DNA from 2 places in the Arthrobacter paludis genome. Region 2 is predicted to be linked to the other one. Evidence: predicted binding sites of a transcription regulator. Region 2 holds the regulator's gene; the other holds the start of a gene.
What was found. The regulator LexA, encoded in region 2, represses DNA repair genes until DNA is damaged. The targets are predictions, from matches to a motif close to TCGAACANNTGTTCGA.
Positions count from the first base shown of each region.

Region 1: a site for LexA is predicted at 6,904-6,919, ahead of AC1Q5D_RS12310 (DUF6504 family protein). Genes of this name have one in related genera too.

Region 1 covers NZ_JBXAEW010000013.1:60,460-70,514, reverse strand. The annotation lists gene AC1Q5D_RS12355 (SH3 domain-containing protein) at 1-721, shown strand, start outside; gene AC1Q5D_RS12350 (ribonuclease Z) at 699-1,613, opposite strand; gene AC1Q5D_RS12345 (thioesterase family protein) at 1,738-2,568, shown strand; gene AC1Q5D_RS12340 (lipoyl protein ligase domain-containing protein) at 2,613-3,350, shown strand; gene AC1Q5D_RS12335 (MBL fold metallo-hydrolase) at 3,490-4,119, opposite strand; gene AC1Q5D_RS12330 (S-(hydroxymethyl)mycothiol dehydrogenase) at 4,121-5,206, opposite strand; gene AC1Q5D_RS12325 (glutaredoxin domain-containing protein) at 5,310-5,582, opposite strand; gene AC1Q5D_RS12320 (SOS response-associated peptidase) at 5,618-6,397, shown strand; gene AC1Q5D_RS12315 (VOC family protein) at 6,423-6,854, opposite strand; gene AC1Q5D_RS12310 (DUF6504 family protein) at 7,026-7,337, shown strand; gene AC1Q5D_RS12305 (DNA polymerase III subunit alpha) at 7,334-10,055, shown strand, end outside.
Region 2 covers NZ_JBXAEW010000002.1:255,074-265,128, reverse strand. The annotation lists gene AC1Q5D_RS02680 (DUF1844 domain-containing protein) at 51-413, shown strand; gene AC1Q5D_RS02675 (SseB family protein) at 523-1,401, opposite strand; gene priA (bifunctional 1-(5-phosphoribosyl)-5-((5-phosphoribosylamino)methylideneamino)imidazole-4-carboxamide isomerase/phosphoribosylanthranilate isomerase PriA) at 1,416-2,159, opposite strand; gene AC1Q5D_RS02665 (hypothetical protein) at 2,194-2,343, opposite strand; gene hisH (imidazole glycerol phosphate synthase subunit HisH) at 2,343-2,978, opposite strand; gene hisB (imidazoleglycerol-phosphate dehydratase HisB) at 2,979-3,599, opposite strand; gene AC1Q5D_RS02650 (histidinol-phosphate transaminase) at 3,641-4,756, opposite strand; gene AC1Q5D_RS02645 (LysM peptidoglycan-binding domain-containing protein) at 4,845-5,228, opposite strand; gene lexA (transcriptional repressor LexA) at 5,498-6,220, shown strand; gene AC1Q5D_RS02635 (3-hydroxyacyl-CoA dehydrogenase NAD-binding domain-containing protein) at 6,337-8,478, shown strand; gene AC1Q5D_RS02630 (QcrA and Rieske domain-containing protein) at 8,581-9,009, shown strand; gene AC1Q5D_RS02625 (Rieske (2Fe-2S) protein) at 9,055-9,534, shown strand; gene AC1Q5D_RS02620 (ATP-binding cassette domain-containing protein) at 9,525-10,055, opposite strand, start outside.

The sequences.
Region 1 (10,055 bases), on a different contig from region 2:
CTACGCCACCGGCGTCTACCGCCACGGCAAGCTGACCGTCTCCGTCCTGAACAGCCGGCTCAATGTGGTCAACGAGCTGCGCATGAACGACGAGTACCTCTACGGCCTGGCGGAGATGCCCTCCAGCTGGCGTCCGGCCGCACTGCAGGCGCAGGCCATCGCCGGGCGCACCTACGCGATGCGGAACATGGGTTCGGTCCGCTCCTCGTGCGGCTGCAACGTCTACGACGAGGTCGCCTCCCAGAAGTTCACGGGCTGGGCGAAGGAGAACGGCTACGGCGGCGACCGCTGGAAGCAGGCCGTGGACGCCACGCAGTCCAAGCGCAGCGGGACGCCGGTCTCGGCGACCGTCGTCAAGTACGCGGGGCGGCTCATCGACGCCGTCTACTTCTCCTCGTCCGGCGGCAAGACCCGGTCCGCGCAGAGCGTCTGGGGCTCGCACCACGACTACCTGCAGTCCCGCGGCGACGCCTACTCGGTCTCCTCCGCCTCCGGGAACCCGAACCGCGCGTGGAGCTACACGGCGTCGCAGACCAAGGTCGCCGCCGCGTTCGGGATGCGGGACATCGTCTCCGTCTCGGTCTCCCGCAACGCGGACCTGACCATCCGCTCCGCCACGGCGCGCAGCAGCACGGGCGCGACCAAGACCATCACCGGTTCGGCCTTCCGCAGCGCCCTGCCGACGAAGGCGGCCTGGGTCACGTCGGTCTCGGCGAACTGACCCGCGCGGCGCGGCGCCGGGGCGGCATGCCGATCCGGTCCAGGTCGCGGGCGGGGACGACGGCGGCCGCCCCGGCCCGCGCCCGCGCCTGTCCGGCCAGGGGCGTGACGTCGGCGTAGCGGGACGAGAAGTGCGTGAGCACGAGCGTCTCCGCCCCCGCCTGCCGGGCCAGGGCCCCCGCCTGGCCGGCGGTGAGGTGGCGGTAGCGCTCCGCGAGTTCGGCGTCGCCGTCGTCGAACGTGGACTCCGCCACGAGCAGGTCGGCCCCCTCGGCCAGGCGCTGCGCGCCGTCGCAGGGGGCGGTGTCCATGACGAAGGCGAACCGCTGGCCGGGGCGGGGAACGCTGACGTCCTCCAGCCGCAGCGTCCCCAGGCGCCCCTCGCGCTGCAGGCGGCCGACGTCGGGGCCCGAGACCCCGGCCCCCGCGAGCCGGTCAGGCAGGAGCGTCCGCCCGTCCGGCTCCGCGAGCCGGTAGCCGTACGTCTCGATGCGGTGCGCCAGGGGTTCCACCTCCAGGTCCGCGGCAATCGGGCCCGCGGCCCCGTGCGGATGCAGCCGCAGGTCGAGTCCCGGCGTCGCAACGGACACGAGCGCGCGGACGACCGCGTCGCCGGACGCGGGGTAGTGCAGGTGGACCGGGTGTTCGACGCCGTCGAGCGCCATGCGGGACAACACGCCGGGCAGGCCGTAGCAGTGGTCGCCGTGCACGTGCGTGAGGCAGATGCGGGTGATCCGGCTGGCGCCGACGCCGGCGTGGGTGAGCTGGCGCTGCGTGCCCTCCCCGGGGTCGAAGAGCAGGCCCTGGCCGTCCCAGAGGAGCAGGTAGCCGTTGTGGTTGCGGTCCCGGGTCGGGACCTGGGAGGCCGTGCCAAGGACCACGAGTTCGCGCATGGTTCCGAGTGTGCCACCCGGGTCGGTGACGCGGGGAGGCCCCGGGAGCGGACCGGTGGGCCGTGGCGGGCGCCACTCCGGATAGGCTGGGGCCGACGCACGGACCCCCGCGAAAGGACGCCTGATGACGGAGACCGCCACGGCCGCCGGACTGCCCGAACTGGCCACCGGAGACTTCTACTACGAGTCCCTGGGCCAGGGGCGCTACCGCTCCACGGTGCACGCCCAGGGCGCCTGGAACCCCCACGAGCAGCACATGGCCCCGGCCACCGGGGTGCTGGTGCACGAGCTGGAGGCGTTCGAGCCCCGCGAGGACGCGCGGATGGCCCGGATGAGCCTGGACATCCTGGGCATCATCCACGGCGGAGAGTTCGAGGTGCGGACGCGGATGCTGCGCCCGGGCCGGACGATCGAGCTGATCGAGGCCGAGATGGTGGCCCGGGGGCGGACGTGCATCGTGGCCCGGGCGTGGCGCCTGAAGACCCTCGACAGCGCCCCGGTGGCCGCGCTCGAGGACGAGGCGGTGGCCCACCCGGAGCAGCTGCCGGCCTGGGACGGGATGTCCCCGTGGCCCGGTGGCTACATCGAGTCCCTGGACTTCCGCGTGGCCCCGGGGCACCGCCCCGGCCGCGGCATCGTGTGGATGCGGAACCCCTACGCGATGGTGTCCGCGACGGCGGCGACGGCGCCGATCGTGCGCCTGCTCGGGATGGTGGACACGGCCAACGGCGTGGCGCCGCGGGTGGCGCCCGGCCCGGCCTCGTGGATGTTCCCCAACGTGGACCTGCAGATCCACATGCACCGCGCCCCCGTGGGGGAGTGGCTCGGCCTGCAGGCCCAGCAGACCTACGGGGCCGACGGCATCGGCCTGACCTCCTCGGTCCTGCACGACGTGGAGGGGCCGTTCGGCCGCAGCGAGCAGATCCTGACGGTCCGCCCCATGCCCGGTCAGTAGGGCCGCGGCGGCGGCGACCGGGCGGCCCACCTAGAATCGGGACCATGACCGTGTGGAACCCGGGGGCCGACGCGCCCCTGCACCTCTGGCGCTGCGAGCCCTCCGGGGACCCCGAGGCCGACCTCCACGCGGGGCTCGAACTGCTCGCCCAGGTGCGCGACGGCGAACGCCCCGCGACCGTGCGCGTGTACCGCCCGGACCCGACGCTGGCGTTCGGCCAGCGCGACGTCAGGCTGCCGGGCTACGCGGCCGCCGTCGCCGCCGCCCGCGCCGCGGGGTTCGCGCCGGTCGTGCGCAAGGCCGGCGGCCGCGCCGCCGCCTACCACCGCGGGACGCTGATCGTGGACCACGCGGAGCGCGCGGACGAGGCCATGATGGGACACCAGCTGCGCTTCAAGGCGCTGGGCGCCCTGTATGCCGACGCGCTGCGCACGCTGGGGGCCGACGCCGCCGTCGGCGAGATCCCGGGGGAGTACTGCGCGGGCGAGTACAGCGTGCACGGCATCCCGGGGCCGCGGTCCTCGGCGGCCTCGCCGGTCAAACTGGTCGGCACGGCGCAGCGGGTCGTCTCCGGGGCCTGGCTCTTCGCGAGCGTCTTCGTCGTCGAGGACTCGGGTCCCGTGCGGGCGGTCCTCGAGGACGTGTACGCCGCCCTCGGCCTGCCGTTCGCGCCCGCGACCGCCGGGTCCGTCGCGGACCTCGTGCCGGGCACCACGGTGGCCGACGCCGAGTCCGCGCTGCTGGACGCCTACGCCGCGCACACCCTGGTCCTGGGCCGCTAGGAGCCCGCCCGCCCCCTCGGGAGAGGCCCGCGGCGGGGGAGCCGTCCCGGGCCGGCCTGGGCCGGGCCCCGGCCCAGACACGACGGCGGCGCCGGCCCCCAGGGGAACCGGCGCCGCCGTCGTCGTCCGCTCGAACGGCCTAGTGGCCGCGGTCGATCCACTCCTGCAGGTTCGGCGCCTCGTCGCCGATCCGGGTGGGGTCCCCGTGGCCGGTGTTCACCACGGTCTCCGCGGGAAGGGGCAGGAGCCGGTCCCGGATCGAGTCGATGATCGTCCCGAAGTCGCTGTACGAGCGCCCGGTCGCGCCGGGACCGCCGTTGAACAGCGTGTCCCCCGAGAACAGGACACCCAGGTCCGGCGCGTGGAAGCACGTCGAGCCGGGGGAGTGGCCCGGGGTGTGCAGGGCCGTCAGCGACGTCCCGGCGACCTCGAACTCGTCCCCGTCCGCGATGGCCGCGTCCGGCTGCGTCCCCGGGAACACGTCCTCCCAGAGCATCTGGTCGGCCGGGTTCAGGTACACGGGCGCCTGCACCCGGTCCGCGAAGTCCCGCGCGTGCCGGATGTGGTCGTCGTGGCCGTGCGTGAGCAGCACGGCCTTGACCGTGCGCCCGGACACCGCCCGGGCGATGGCCTCCGGGTCGTGGGCGGGGTCGATCACGAAGACCTCGGAGTCGTCGCCGACGATCCAGACGTTGTTGTCCACGTCCCAGGTGCCGCCGTCCAGGCTGAACGTCCCGGAGGTCACCAGGTTCTCGATGCGGGCCGCCACGCTAGAGCTCCACCACGGAACGCAGGACCTTGCCGCCGTGCATCTTCTCGAACGCGGCCTCGACGTCCTTGATGCCGATACGCTCGGTGACGAAGGCGTCCAGGTCCAGGCGGCCGAGCTTGTACTGCTCGACGAGCATCGGGAAGTCGCGGCTGGGCAGGCAGTCGCCGTACCAGGAGGACTTCAGGGACCCGCCGCGGCCGAAGACGTCCAGCAGCGGCAGCTCCAGGGACATCTCCGGGGTCGGCACGCCGACGAGCACGACCCGGCCGGCGAGGTCGCGGGCGTAGAAGGCCTGCTTGTAGGTCTCCGGGCGGCCCACGGCGTCGATGACGACGTCGGCGCCGAAGCCGCCGGTCAGCTCGCGGATGGCCTCGACCGCGTCGGAGGCCTTGGAGTTCACGCCGTGGGTGGCGCCCTGCTGCTTGGCCAGCTCGATCTTGGCGTCGTCGATGTCGACGGCGATGATCGTGGTGGCCCCGGCGAGCTTGGCGCCCACGATCGCGGCGATGCCGACGCCGCCGCAGCCGATGACGGCCACGGACTCGCCGCGCTTGACCTCGCCGGTGTTCATGGCGGCGCCGATGCCGGCCATGATGCCGCAGCCGAGCAGGCCCACGGCGGCGGGGTCGACGTCCTCGTCGATCTTGGTGCACTGCCCGGCCGCGACGAGGGTCTTCTCGGCGAAGGCGCCGATGCCCAGGGCCGGGGAGAGCTCGGTGCCGTCCTCGAGGGTCATCTTCTGGGTGGCGTTGTGGGTGTCGAAGCAGTACTGCGGCTGGCCCTTGGCGCAGGCGCGGCACTGGCCGCACACGGCGCGCCAGTTCAGGATGACGCGGTCGCCCACGGCGACCTCCGTGACGTTCTCGCCGACGGCGGAGACGACGCCGGTGGCCTCGTGGCCGAGCAGGTAGGGGTACTCGTCCCCGATGCCACCCTGCTTGTAGTGCAGGTCCGTGTGGCAGACCCCGCACGTGAGGATGTCGACCACGGCCTCGCCCGGCCCCGGGTCGGGGATGACGATGGTGGTGGTCTCGACCGGGGCGTCCTTGGCCCGCACGACAACGCCCTGGACCTTCTGCGGCATGGCGCTCCTTCCCTCCGGCCGCCCACGCGGCCGCGCTTGGTGCTTGGAAAACAAGGGGGTGCCGGCCTGTGGCGGCCGGCACCCCTCATCCAACCACACGGGTCTAGGAAAGTCGCTCCCTCACTTCGGCGATGCGGGGGTTGGTCGCGGCCGTCCCGTCGGGGAAGACGAGGGTCGGCACGGTCTGGTTGCCGCCGTTGAAGGACTCGACGATCTCGGCGGTGCCGGGCACCTCCTCGATGTTGACCTCGCGGTAGGCGATGCCGTCGGCGTCCATGGCCCGCTTGAGGTTCCGGCAGTAGCCGCACCAGGACGTGGTGAACATGGTGACCGCCCCGGCCTGGGGGACGTATTCGTTGAGGTTCGCTGCGCTCATGCCCAAGCCAACCGGCCGTGTGGGACGCTTATTCCATGTGCGGTCGCTATGTCATGGCCAGGGCGGTCGGGGACCTCGTCGCGGAGGCCGGGGCCGAGGACCCGGGGGACCTGGCGCTGCCCCCGTCGTGGAACATCGCCCCCACCTCGGACGTCGCCGTCGTGCTGGAGCGGCTCGTCTACGGCGAGCCGGCCCGCCAGGTCCACGTCGCCCGCTGGGGGCTGGTGCCGGGGTGGGCCAAGGACCCCGCCGTCGGCGTGCGGGCCTTCAACGCGCGCAGCGAGACCGCCGCGGAGAAGCCGACGTTCCGCCGCGCGGCCCAGGCCCGGCGCTGCGCCGTCCCCGCCGAGGGCTACTTCGAGTGGCAGCGGGAGGGGGCCGGCCGCGGCGCGCGGAAGACCCCGCACTACGTGCACCCCGCCGACGGGTCCCTGGTCTTCTTCGCCGGGCTCTACGAGTGGTGGAAGGACCCGTCCCGGGAGTCCGGCGACCCGGGGCGGTGGCTGCTCTCGACCTCGATCCTGACCATGCCCTCCCCGCCGGAGGGCACGGGCGATGCGGTGCTGGAGCGGCTGGCCACCCTGCACGACCGCGTCCCCCTGCCGCTGTCGCGGGACGGGATGGACGCCTGGCTCGACCCCGGGGCGCGCGAGCCGCTGCCGCTGATCGAGCGGGCCGTCGCGGAGGCGCCGGACGTCGCCCGGCGCTGGGACGTGCGGGAGGTCGGGGCCGCCGTCGGGAACGTGCGCAACGACGGGCCCGAGCTCATCGAGCCCGCCGTGCCGGAGCCGGCGGAGCCAGGCGGGCTCTTCTAGGGCCCGGGCGCGGCCGGGCCGCGCACTACCCGAGCGCGACGGCGCCGTCGTCCCCGATGGAGAACGCCGGGTTGTGGACGAAGTCCCAGCGGTAGCCGTCCGGGTCCGCGACGCACGCGCTGGTTCCGCCCCACGGGCGCCGGCCGGGTTCCTCGACCGCCGCCGCGCCGGCCGCCAGCGCCCGCGCGTAGAGCCCGGCGACCGCCCCGGGGGAGTCCGTGTTGTGCCCCAGGGACACGGGTGGGGCCTGCGCCCCGAAGCCGACGTCGCCGTACTCGCCCGGCATGCTGGCCACGTTCCACAGGGCGAGCATCAGCCCGTGCCCGGCGCGGACGAACGCGATCTCCCCGGGCAGGTGCTGCAGCGGCTCGAAGCCCAACCCGTCCACGTAGAAGGCGCGGGAGGCCTCGACGTCGCGCACGCCCAGGGTCACTGCGGTGATGGCGGGATAGTCCATGGCGGCAGGGTAGCGCCCAATCCGTCGGTGCGCCTCCCTAGCCTTGGAATCGAACAAAAGTTCGAATAAAATGGAGTTGGCGCCACCGAGCTTCCCCCTGCGGCGCCGGCTTCCCGTACCCAAGGGCGCCCCCGGACCCTCACACCCGGCCGGCGCGATGGAGGTTTCGGTATGGGCCTGTTCACCCAGTCCATCGAGGTCGACTGCACGCCCACCGGCCAGCCCCTGCGGCTGCGCTGGCAGGGGCGCGAATACCGCGTGGCCGCCGAGCCGGTGCGCTGGTTCGAGCGCCGCCGCTGGTGGGCCGAGGAGCCGCGCGCCCAGCGGGGCAGCGGCCCGGGTCTGGTGGACCACGAGATCTGGCGCCTCCAGGTCCGGCTGGCCGGGCGCGGCCCGCTGCTCACGTTCGATGTCTCCCGGCACACCGGCACGGGACGCTGGCGGATCGTGCGCATCCACGACGCTCTGCGGGAGAGCGCGTGACCTTCACCCACCTCCACGTCGCCACCGCGTTCAGCGCCCACTACGGCGCCTCGTGGCCGGAGGACCTCGCCGCCCGGGCGGCGGCCGACGGCGCCGACGCCCTCGCGTGCACCGACCGCGATGGGCTCTACGGCACCGTCAAGCACCTCAAGGCGTGCCGCGAGCACGGGCTGGACCCCCTCGTCGGCGTCGACCTCGCCGTGCTCGGGGCCGCGCCGCGCGCCGCGCGCGGGCGGCGCCCCCGGCAGCCGCCGGTCGCCGGCCGCGTCGTCGTGCTGGCCACCGGGCACGACGGCGGCGCCGGCTACCACGCCCTGTGCCGGCTCGTCTCGGCCGCCCACGCCGGAACCGGCGGCCCGTCCGCCCGCCCGGTCGGCGTCACCGCCTCCGAGCTGGCCGCCCACGCGGCCGGGGAGGACGGGACCGCCCGGCTGATCGTGCTGCTGGGCCCGTACTCCGACGTCGGGCGCGCCGCGCAGGAGCGCGGCTACTCCCGGGCCCGGCAGCTGCTGGCCGCCTGGCGCTCGGCCCTGCCGGACGGCGCGCTCGCCGTCGAGGCCGTCACCCACCTGAGCCACCCCGGCGGGCGGCTCAGCACCGCCCACGCCGTGCGCCTGGCGCGCGCCGCGCGGGACTGCGGGGTGCCGGTGGTGCTCTCCAACGCGGTCCGCTATGCGGAGCCCGACGGCGCCGCGACCGCCGACGTGCTCGACGCCGCCCGCGCCCTGACGTCCCTCGAGGCCCTTGACGACCTGCAGCCGAACGGGCAGGGCTGGCTGAAGGGCCCCGCGGAGATGGCAGGCCTGGCCCGGGAACTCTGCCGCGAGGCCGGATGGGGCGGCGCGGAGGCCGCCCGGCTGCTGGCGGACACCGCCGCCGTCGCCGACCGCTGCCGGCTGGACCCGGTCGCCGACGCCGGTTGGGGCCGGCCCGTCGTCCCCGAGGCCGAGGTCATCGGCATCGCCGGGGCCCCCGACCGCGAACTGCTCGCCCGTTGCGAGGCCGGGGCCACGCGCCTGCTCGGCGCCGGCGCCGACGCCCCCGAGGTCCGCCGCCGCCTGGGCGCCGAGCTGTCCACCATCGCCGGCCTGGGCTTCGCCCCCTACTTCCTCACCGTCGCCGAGGTCTCCACCATGATCGCCGGGCTCGGCGTCCGCAGCGCCGCCCGCGGCTCCGGCGCCTCCAGCCTGGTCAACTACCTGCTGGGCATCAGCCACGTGAACCCGCTGGCCCACGACCTGCTCTTCGAGCGGTTCCTCTCCCTGGACCGCTCCACGCTGCCCGACATCGACATCGACGTCGAGTCCGCCGAGCGCCACCGGATCTACCACCGGATCTTCGAGCGGTTCGGCCCCGAGCGGGTCACGCTCATGAGCATGCAGAACGGCTACCGCGCCCGCGGCGCCGTCCGCGACGCCGGCCTGGCCCTGGGCTTCGACGAGGCCGAGATCGACGCGATCGCCAAGCAGCTGTGGCGCTTCTCCGCCGGGGGGTTCAGGCAGGCGCTCGCCGAGAAGCCGGAGCTGAGGCCCTTCGCCGAACGCGTGGGCCGGGAGCGCCAGCTGGACCTGCTGGTGGACATCACCGAGCGGCTCGACCGGCTGCCCCGCCACATCTCCATGCACCCGTGCGGGGTGATCCTCGGGGACGCGTCCCTGCTGGACCGCACGCCGGTCCAGCCCAGCGGGCTGGGGCTGCCCATGAGCCAGTTCGACAAGCACGACATGGACCCGATGGGCATGTTGAAGCTGGACGTGCTGGGCGTGCGCATGCAGTCGGCGATGGCCCACGCGCTCGACGAGGTGGTGCGCATCCACGGCGGCGCCGAGGAGGTGGCCGCCGCCGGCGGCCACCCGCCCGGCCCGGAGGGCGGCCCGCCCGCGTACGTCGCGCCCGACGGGCGGATCGACCTGGAGCGCGTGCCCCTTGACGACGAGGCGACGTTCGAGCTGATCCGCAGCACCCACACCCTGGGCTGCTTCCAGATCGAGTCCCCCGGGCAGCGCGAGCTGCTGGGCAAGCTGCAGCCGCGCGAGTTCAACGACCTGATCATCGACATCTCTCTGTTCCGGCCCGGACCCATGCAGTCGGACATGGTCCGGCCCTACCTGGAGAACCGGCACGGCTTCGCCCCCGAGCGCTACCCGCACCCGGACCTGAAGCCCGCGCTCGCCGAGACGCACGGGGTCACGGTCTTCCACGAGCAGGTGCTGCGCACGTTCCACACCATGACGGGATGCTCGCTGGCGAAGGCCGACGTCTTCCGGAGGCTGCTCGGCAACCCGGACCGGGAGCCGGAGGTCGAGGCGTTCTTCCGTTCCCGCGCGCGGGAACGGGGGTACGCGCTCGACGTCGTGGACACGGTGTGGAGGACGTTGCAGGCCTTCGGCAGCTTCGGGTTCTGCAAGGCCCACGGGGCCGCGTTCGCGGTGCCCACGTACCAGTCCGCCTGGCTGAAGGCCCACCATCCGGAGGCCTTCCTGGCCGGGCTGTGGGAGCACGACCCCGGCATGTACCCCAAGCGGCTGCTCGTCGCCGAGGCGAGGCGGCTGGGGATCCCGATCCTGCCGGTGGACATCAACCGCAGCGCGGCCGCCTACCACGTGGAGCGCACGGGGGAGGGCCGGCTCGGGATCCGACTCGCCCTGTCCGGCATCCACGGGGTGTCCGGGAGGGAGGTCCGGCGGGCCGTTGCCGGCCAGCCCTACGCCTCGCTGG
Region 2 (10,055 bases):
GGGCACCACCGGATGCGGGAAACCGGTCGGTCTGTGGAAAGCTTAGCATCATGAGCACTGCCGAACCGAATCCGGACACCACCCCCGCCGACCACGCGCGCGACATCGCCGAGGTCCCCGCCGTCGAGATCATCACGACGGCGGCCGTCCACCTGATGAGCGCCGCCGCCGTCAAGTGCGGCCTCGCGGAGGGCCAGAACGCCGAGGAACTCAAGGACCTCGACGAGGCCCGCAAGCTGATCACGGCCCTCGCGGGCCTCGTGACCGCCGGGGCCCCCGAAATCGGCAGCCAGCACGCCGCGCCGCTGCGCGACGGCCTGCGGTCGCTGCAGCTGGCCTTCCGCGAGGCCTCGCTGCTGCCCGACGCGCCCGGCCAGGGGCCGGGCGAGAAGTTCACCGGACCGGTGAACTAGGCGCCGCGGGCGGTTCCCGCCCCGGACCCACCAGGGCCGCCCGGCACCGGGCGGCCCTTTCGCGTTCGCCGGGCCACGCGGCGCCGCCGGCACCGGCCGCGCACGCGGGTCAGGCCGCGGCCAGGCCGATGTCCAGCGAATCGACGGCCTCGGCGAAGGCCCGGTCCGCCGACAGTCCGCGCTGCAGCCGGCCGACCGCGGCACGCGCGGCGTCGGGCGCCGTTCCCGGCCTGAACGCGACCTCCAGGCGCAACTCGGGCCCGGCGCCCCCTCCGGCCAGCACGAGTCCGTCCGCGGTGCGGGAGGCCACTCCGCGGCCGGGGCCGGCGGTGACCCTGGCAATGTCCGGCTCCGCGTCGGCGAGCCGCTGGATCAGCCCGAGGTGCGACGGGTCCTTGTAGGACGGCACCCAGGCGCGCTGCTGGGCCAGCGCCCAGACCGCGGGGCGGCGCAGGACGAAGATCGTCTCCGCGCTCGGGTCCACGACCAGCAGCTGCGCCCCCTCCGACACCGCGGACAGCGCGGCGCGGGGGGCGTAGACGGCGACCGGGCGCGCCTCCGGGTGCCAGCCGCGCAGCCGCTCCGCCGTGGTGAAGACGGGCAGGGCGGGGCGGCCGTCCGGGGCCTTGATCGTCACGAGCGCCATGTCCGCCTCCTTGTCCTCGGCGAAGCCGTGCTCCCCCAGGCCGCCCTCGGCGAGCGTGGCGACCACGGGAACGAAGACCCTCGCCTCCGCCAGGGCAGCGTGCACGTCCTCCTCGGACCCGTTCCCGGAACGGAGAGCCGCGATGGCGGCCTCGTAGGCGGGGTGGGCGGCGCCGTCGTCGCCGTCGAAGCGGTGCAGCGGGTTGCCCTCCCCGGCGAGGTCCCGCCCCTGCCACGCCTGTCCGGCGGAGTCCGCGGCCGACCCGGCCCGCTCGAGTGCGGCGGCGATGTGCCCCGGCAGGTGGCGCCGGCCGTGGGGGCCGGACCCGTCTCCCTCAGCCATGGGCCCGCGACCCGTTAGCGCCGACCGGCGACGTCGAGGGCCTCCGGCAGGGTGAACCGCCCGGCGTACAGGGCCTTGCCGACGATGGCGCCCTCGACGCCGAGGGGCACGAGCTGGCGCAGCGCGCGCAGGTCGTCCAGGCTCGAGATGCCCCCGGAGGCGACGACCGGCTTGTCCGTCCGCTCGCACATCTGGCGCAGGAGCTCCGTGTTCGGCCCGCTCAAGGTGCCGTCCTTCGTCACGTCCGTGACGACGTAGCGGGCGCAGCCGGCGTCCTCGAGCCGGGCCAGGACCTCCCAGAGGTCGCCGCCCTCCTGCGTCCAGCCGCGGGCGGCCAGCGTCGTGCCGCGCACGTCGAGGCCGACCGCGATCGCGTCGCCGTGGCGCTCGATGGCCCGGGCCGTCCACTCCGGGTTCTCCAGGGCCGCGGTGCCCAGGTTCACGCGGGCCGCGCCGAACTCCAGGGCGCGCTCGAGCGACGCGTCGTCGCGGATCCCGCCGGAGAGCTCGACGCGGATGGAGAGCTCGTCGGAGACGCGGCGGAGGACCTCCGTGTTCTGGCCCCGGCCGAACGCAGCATCGAGGTCCACGAGGTGCACCCACTCGGCCCCGGCCTCCTGCCACGCCAGGGCGGCCTCGAGCGGGTCGCCGTAGCCGGTCTCGCTGCCGGCCTCGCCCTGGACCAGGCGCACGGCCTGTCCGTCGGCGACGTCGACGGCGGGGAGCAGTTCGAGCACGGGGGTATCTTCGGTGGCCATGGGCGCCCTTTCGCGTTCGGGTCTTCGGTGGTGGTCAGAGGGTCAGGACGTATGCGGCCAACAGGGCCAGGCCCGCCAGGACCCAGCAGGCGATAGTCCAGGAGCGGTGGGCCTTCTGCTGGCGCAGCGAGATGGCGCCGCCGGCGAGCAGCCCCGCCAGGGCCATCAGCAGGATGCTGTACATCAGAGGGTGCCGAGCCAGTTGCGCAGCAGCGCGGCGCCGGCGTCGCCGGACTTCTCGGGGTGGAACTGCACGGCGCTGAGGGGGCCGTTCTCGACGGCGGCGATGAAGCGCGCCCCGTGCCGGGCCCAGGTGACCGCCGGCGGGCGCATCTTCGGCTGGCCGACCTCGAAGTCCCAGCGCTGGACGGCGTAGGAGTGGACGAAGTAGAAACGCTCGTCCCGGATGCCCTCGAAGAGGCGGCTGTCCTCGGGGGCCTCGACCGTGTTCCAACCCATGTGCGGGACCACGGGGGCGTCGAGCAGCTCAACGCTGCCCGGCCACTCCCCCAGGCCCTGGGTCCGGACTCCGTGCTCGACGCCCTCCTCGAACATGACCTGGTGGCCGACGCAGATGCCCAACACCGGGCGACCGCCCGCGATCCGCCGGCCGATGTGCCGGACCGCGCCGGAGTCCCTCAGTGCCTCCATGACCGCGGCGAAGGCGCCCACGCCCGGGACGACGAGTCCGTCCGCGCCCGCGACGGCGGCGGGGTCGGCGCTGAGCGTGACGTCGGCGCCGACGCGCTCGAGCGCCCGGACCGCCGACCGGACGTTCCCGGACCCGTAGTCGAGGACGGTGACCTTCCGCCCGGCCACCTAGAGCGCGCCCTTCGTGGACGGGATCGCCCCGCCGGTGCGCGGATCCGGTTCGACGGCCTCCCGGAGCGCCCGGGCGAAGGCCTTGAACTGCGCCTCGACGATGTGGTGCGGATCGCGGCCGGACACGACCTGCATGTGCAGGCAAATCTGCGCGTGCAGGGTCAGGGCCTCGAACACGTGGCGCGTCAGCGACCCGGTGAAGTGGCCGCCGATCAAGTGGTACTCCTGGCCCGCGGGCTCGCCGCCGTGGACGAGGTAGGGCCGGCCGGAGATGTCGACGACGGCGCTGGCCAGGGCCTCGTCCAGCGGCACGGCCGCCTGGCCGAACCGGCGGATCCCCGCCTTGTTGCCGAGCGCGGTCCGCAGCGCCTCGCCCAGCGCGATCGCGACGTCCTCCACCGTGTGGTGGACGTCGATGTTGGTGTCGCCGGAGGCCCGGACGGTCAGGTCGATCAGGGAGTGCTTGGACAGCGCCGTGAGCATGTGGTCGTAGAACGGCACGGTGGTGCCGATCTCCGAGGTGCCGGTGCCGTCCAGGTCCAGCTCGACGTAGACGCTCGACTCGCTTGTGACCCGCTCCATGCGGGCCCGGCGGCCGCTGATCAGTTCTGCAGGCATTGCTTCCTTTGGGTTTCGGGGCCCGTGCGGGCCCCACCAGTCTACCGGCGGGCCCGGTCCGCGCCGAGCAGCTCCCCGAGGCCCTCGAGAAACGCCGAGGTCTCCGCCTCGGTCCCCGCGGTGACCCGCAGGTGTCCGTGGATGCCGACGTCGCGGACGATGACGCCGCGCTCGAGCAGCCCCTGCCAGATGGCCTGCGGGTTCTCGAGGCCGCCGAAGAAGACGAAGTTCGAGTCGCTCTCGGCGGGCTCGAGTCCGAGGCGCTTGAGCTCGTCGACAATGCGGTCGCGCTGCATCTTGATGTCCTCGACGTTCGCCAGGAGCGCGTCGACGTGGCGCAGGGCCGCGTTGGCCGTGGCCTGCGTGACCGCGGAGAGGTGGTACGGCAGCCGGACCAGCCGCAGGGCGTCGGCGATCTCCGGCGCGGCGGCGAGGTAGCCCAGGCGCGCGCCGGCGAGTGCGAATGCCTTGCTCATGGTGCGCGACACGACGAGCCGCTCGCGCCCGGGCAGCAGGGTCAGGGCCGACGGCGTGCCGTTCTTGGCGAACTCCGCGTAGGCCTCGTCGACCACGACGACCGCGTTGCTCGCCTCCCCGGCGGCGTAGACGGCGTCCACGACATCGAGGCCGAGTGCCGTGCCCGTGGGGTTGTTCGGGGAGCAGAGGAAGACGACGTTCGGCGCGTGTTCTGCCACCTGGGCCGCCGCGTCGGATGCGCTGAGGCCGAAGTCCCCGGCCCGCCGCCCGGCGATGTACCGGGTGTCGGTTCCGCTGGCCAGCAGCGGGTACATGGAGTACGTCGGGGGGAACGAGAGCAGGCTGCGCCCCGGGCCCCCGAAGGCCTGGAGGATCTGCTGGAGCACCTCGTTGGAGCCGTTGGCCGCCCAGATGTTCGCTGGGCCCAGGCCGTGGCCGAGATAGTCGGCGAGCCGCTGCCGGAGTTCGCTGAACTCGCGGTCCGGATACCGGTTGAGGCCGCCGGCCGCGAGCTCGACCTCCTCCGCAATGGCCCTGCGGACCTGGGGCGGAAGCGGGTGCGTGTTCTCGTTGACGTTCAGCTGGATCGGCACGTCCAGCTGCGGGGCGCCGTAGGGCTCCAGCCCCCGCAGGTTGTCGCGGAGGGGGAGACGGGAGAGACGTTCTAGCTGCTCACTCACCGCTCGATTCTAGGCACCGGCGCCGTCTGGCCCCGAATCCGGACGCGCCTTGGCGGCGGGCCCGGGTAACATTCGCGGGCGCCGCCGGTCAGGATCCGACGGGGACCAGCAGCTCCTGGCCGGGGACGAGGGCGGAGCCGCTCAGGTTGTTGAGTTCGGCGATCTCGGCGATGACGGCGCGCGGCTCGCGCTCCGGCGCCACCTCCGCGGCGATCGACCACAGCGAATCGCCCTCGGCGACAGGAACGGTGGTCGCCTGGACGGGCGCCGGCGCCCCCGAGCCTGCGACGACGGGAGCCGTGAAGGCGCCGAGCACGAGCATCAGGGCGGCGGCCCCGAGCATGACGGGTAGGCCGATGAGCAGGAGCCGGCCGCGCCGGGTCAGGCGCAGCGGTCCAGGGGCGGCGGGCAGTGGCGTGCGAACGGAGTGCATCCCCAGGGAGACAGGGGCCGCGATGGCGATCTGTGCCATGGTCTTGCCTTTCCGATTGGCGCCGGCCGGGCCGGCGGTCCTGCTGTTCGAAACATTCGAAATCAGGGCTTCGAACATCTTTTCGAAAACTGCTGGGTTCAGTTGTAGCACCGATGCTCGATGGATGTCGAGACACGTTCGAATAAACCTTTGAATCGCCTCTTGGGCTGGGATAGCGTGGGAGCAACGGTCCATGGGCGACACCCCACCAGCGGCCACCGACAAGTTGGGGCCGGCCGGGCAGGCCGGCGGAGAGAACGGCGGACGGCATGAGCACACCCGGAACCCCCACGCGGAAGGGCGCCCCGAAGAGCCTGACGCTGCGCCAACGCAAGATCCTCGAGACCATCCAGCGCTCGGTGGCGGCCAACGGGTACCCGCCGTCGATGCGTGAGATCGGGGACATGGTGGGGCTCGCCAGCCTGTCGAGCGTGACGCACCAGCTGGGCCAGCTCGAGAAGCTCGGCTACATCCGCCGCGACCCCCGGCGCCCGCGCGCGCTGGAGATCCTCCTGCCCCTCACCCTGAACGCCCCGGGCGCGGAGGACGCCCCGGAACAGGGCGGCGACGTGTCGGCCCTGAACGGGATGCACGTCTCCGAGATCGCCTCCGCCTCCGACTCGGCCATGGTGCCCCTCGTGGGCCGCATCGCGGCCGGCGGCCCGATCCTGGCGGACCAAAGCGTCGAGGACGTCGTCGCACTCCCCCGCCAGCTGGTGGGCCACGGCGAGCTGTTCATGCTGAAGGTCAGCGGCGACTCCATGGTGGACGCTGCGATCTGCGACGGCGACTGGGTCGTCGTGCGCCGGCAGAGCACGGCGGAGAACGGAGACATCGTCGCCGCACTGCTCGACGACGAGGCCACCGTCAAGACGTTCCGGCAGCGGGACGGGCACACCTGGCTGCTTCCCCAGAACCGGCAGTACGAACCCATCCTCGGCGACCACGCGACGGTCATGGGCAAGGTCGTGTCGGTCCTGCGCTCCCTGTAGCGCGCCAGGCGCCCGGAGCCGCAGCGAAGCCCCGCGAAGAGAAGCGGTGCTTGCGGAGAAAGTTACCCGCCAGTAGCGTATGGTGCGGACCACATCCGGAACCCCAGGAGCAGCCCGTGCCCGCCCACACCGCATTCGCCTTCGACCGCTTCGCCGACCTGACCGCGCTGGCGCCCGACGAGGCTGTCACCCGCACCACGGTGGAGGACCGGCCCCTCGCCTCCGGACGGCGCCTGGCCCTGCTGACGCTGGACAACGGCCTGGGTCCGCGCCGGCCCGCCACGCTCGGCCCGCGCACGCTCGTCGAGCTCGGCCGTGAACTGGCGGCCCAGGCCGAACGCGCCGCCGCCGGGGAGATCGACGCCCTGGCCGTGGTCGGCGTCGACGGCGTCTTCGTCGCCGGCGCGGACCTGTCGATCGTCCAGGGCCTGCGGGGAGCGGAACACGGGCGGAGGATGGCCGAGCTGGGCCACGCGGCGTACGACCTGCTCGCGGACCTCGGAGTCCCCACTTTCGCCTTCGTGAACGGAACGGCCCTCGGGGGCGGCCTGGAGCTCGCCCTGGCCTGCACGTACCGCACGGTCAGCGGCTCCGCGCGGGGCCTCGGCCTGCCGGAGGCCCATCTCGGCCTGGTCCCCGGCTGGGGCGGCGTCTACCGGCTCCCGCGCCTGGTGGGCCCCGAAGCGGCGGTGGCCGTGATGCTGGAGAACGCGCTCAACAACAACCGCACCCTCGATGGCGCCGCCGCCCACCAGCTCGGCATGGCGGACGCCCTGATGGACGCAGAGGGGTTCCTGGACGCGTCGCTGGCCTGGGCCGACCGGGTCCTGGGCGGGGACGCCGCCGTCGCCCGCCCCCACGCGGTGGATCCGGGCGACCCCGCGGTCGCCGCCCGCTGGGAGCGTGCCGCGGCCGACGCCCGGTCGCTCGCCGAGGCGAAGGCCGGCCCGGCCGCCCCCGCACCGCACCGGCTCGCGACGCTGTTCGCCGCGGCGGCGACCGCGACCCCAGCGGAATCCGCGGACCAGCAGTGCGACGCACTGGACGAGCTCATCGCGTCCGACCAGTTCCGCGACTCCGTCTACGCGCTGCTGGAACTGCTGCAGAAACGGGCCAAGCGCCCGGCCGGCGTGCCGGACTCCCCTCCGCTTCCGGTCACGAGGATCGGGATCGTCGGCGCCGGGCTGATGGCCACCCAGTTCGCCCTGCTCTTCGCCCGCCGGCTGGACGTGCCCGTGGTGATCACGGACCTCGACAGCGGGCGGGTCGAGGCCGGCCTGTCCCGCATCCGCGGGGAGGCCGAACGACTGGCGGCGAAGGGCCGCCTGTCCCAGGACGAGGCCACGCGCGTCGCCGGGCTGGTGACGGGGACGACCGACCTGGCCGATTTCGCGGGGTGCGACTGGGTCATCGAGGCCGTGTTCGAGGACCTCGGGGCCAAGCGCCGGGTGTTCGCGGACGTCGAGCGGCACGTCTCCCCCGACTGCGTGCTGGCGACCAACACGTCCTCGCTCTCGGTCGCGGCGATGGCGGAGGGCCTGGCCCACCCCGAACGGCTCGTCGGGTTCCACTTCTTCAACCCCGTGGCCGTGATGCCGCTCGTCGAGATCGTCCGGACCACGGCGACACGGGACTCGGCCGTCGCCACGGCCTTCGCGACGGCTGCGCGGCTCGGCAAGACCGCGGTCCTGGTCCGGGACGCGCCGGCCTTCGTCGTGAACCGGGTCCTGCTGAGGCTCCTGTCCGAGGTCGTGGCCGCCTTCGACGCCGGCACGCCCGCCGAGGTGGCCGACTCCGCCCTGCGCCCGATGGGCCTGCCGATGAGCCCGTTCACGTTGCTCGCCATGGTCGGTCTGCCCGTCGCGCAGCACGTCCAGGGGTCCCTGCACGCCGCCTTCGGCGACCGCTACCCCGTCTCCGCGAACCTGCAGGCCCTGGTCGACCACGGCGTCGGGCAGCTGTGGGAGGACGACGGCGGGGGCCGAGCCATCCCGCGGTCGACCCTGGACCTGATGCGGTTCGGGTCCTCCCCGGTCTCCGCGGACGCGCTGCTGCGGCGCACCCAGGATGCCTTGGCGGAGGAGATCGGCCTACTCCTGGCGGACGGGGTCGTGGCCGCGCCGCAGGACGTGGACCTGTGCATGATCCTCGGCGCCGGCTGGCCGCTGCACCTCGGCGGCATCACCCCGTACCTGGACCGCACCGGAGCCTCCGAACGCGTCCTCGGCCACCAATTCCACGCAGCGGCACGGGTCTAGGCGAGCAGAAGCACGCGGCGGCATCCTAGGGGCGGCCCGCGCCGCGGTAAACGGCGCCGGTCGCCCCTCCCCATCGGCGTCGCCCGGTGCGACAATGGCGCCATGAACGAGACCGGACTCCGCGCAACCCGACGCGTCTTCCTCGGCGGAACCCTCGCGGTCGGTGCGGCCGGAGCACTCACCGCGTGCGGCAGCGACGCCCCGGAGGGCCCGCCCGAGCCGGTGGGCGAGCCCACGCAGGCGACCACGACCGAGGACCTGCCCGTGGGCTCCTCGGCATCGGTCAACGTGCAGGGCAACAACTACCTGCTCCACCGTCCCGACGAGTCGACGGTCCTCGCCTACACCGCGGTGTGCACGCACCAGGGCTGCCAGGTTGGGATCGGCGACGGGAACTTCCAGTGCCCGTGCCACGGCTCGGAATTCTCCTTCACGGACGGCAGCCGGCAGGCGGGGCCCGCCAAGGACCCGCTCCCCGCGTATGCGGCCGAGATCGACGGCGACCGGGTCATGATCTACCTGGAATCCTGAGGCGTCGTTTCCACGGCCCGCCCCGGGCCGTGGGAGAATGCCCCGGTGACCAGCCTGCCCGTTTCCGCCTGCCGCCGCACCGTCCTCGCCGCCGTCGCCTCCGGTGCGGCCGTGACCTTGGCCGCCTGCGGGGACGGCTCCTCGCAGGCGCCGGACAACAGCCCGTCCGCGGTCCCCGCGCCGCACGGGAAACCGGTGCGCGTCGCCGCTGCCGCGGACCTGCCCGTGGGCTCGTCCCTCGGCGTGACGGCGACGGTCCCGGACGCGGACGGCGCCGCCGCGGAGCGCGGCTTCCTCCTCCACCGGCCCGACGCCGGCACCGTACTCGCCTACACGGCGGTGTGCACGCACCAGGGCTGCGCCGTCGGCCCCGCCGATCCGCAGGACGGCACCCGTTTCCACTGCCCCTGCCACGGCTCGTACTTCGACCCGGCCGACGGCCGGGCCGTCGCCGGACCCGCCCGCGGCGCGCTCGGGCGGTTCGCGGCCGAGATCGACGGCGGCGACGTCCTGCTCTACCCGTAGCGGCGCCCGGGCCGGCCGGCGTCCAGCCCGGGGACGGCGCCGGGGACCAGGCCAGCGCGCCGATCGCAGCCGGCGGCCAGGCCGGCGTCGTGGGTGGCGACCAGCACCGCCGCGCCCCGGGCCGCCGCGCGCGCCAGGGCCCGGTCCAACACGCCGCGGCCGGCGGCGTCCATGCCGGCGGTCGGCTCGTCGAGGAGCAGGACCCGCGGCCGCGCGGCCAGGGCGGCGGCCACGGCGACGAGCCTGCGCCCGGTCGCGGGCAGTTCGAGGGGGTGCTCGTCCGCGGCCCCCGCGAGCTGGCACTCCTCCAGGGCCGCCTGCACGGCCCGGCCGGAGTCCCGGCCGCGCAGGCCGAACGCCACCTCCGCGCGGACCGTCCGCGCGAACAGCTGCACGTCGGGGTCCTGGAAGACCAGGGCCGCGCACCGCGCCAGCCTCCGCGTCCCCACCGCCGCCGCGTCCAGCCCCGCGACGTGCACGCTCCCGGCCGTGGGGCGTTCGAGCCCGACGGCGGCCCGCAG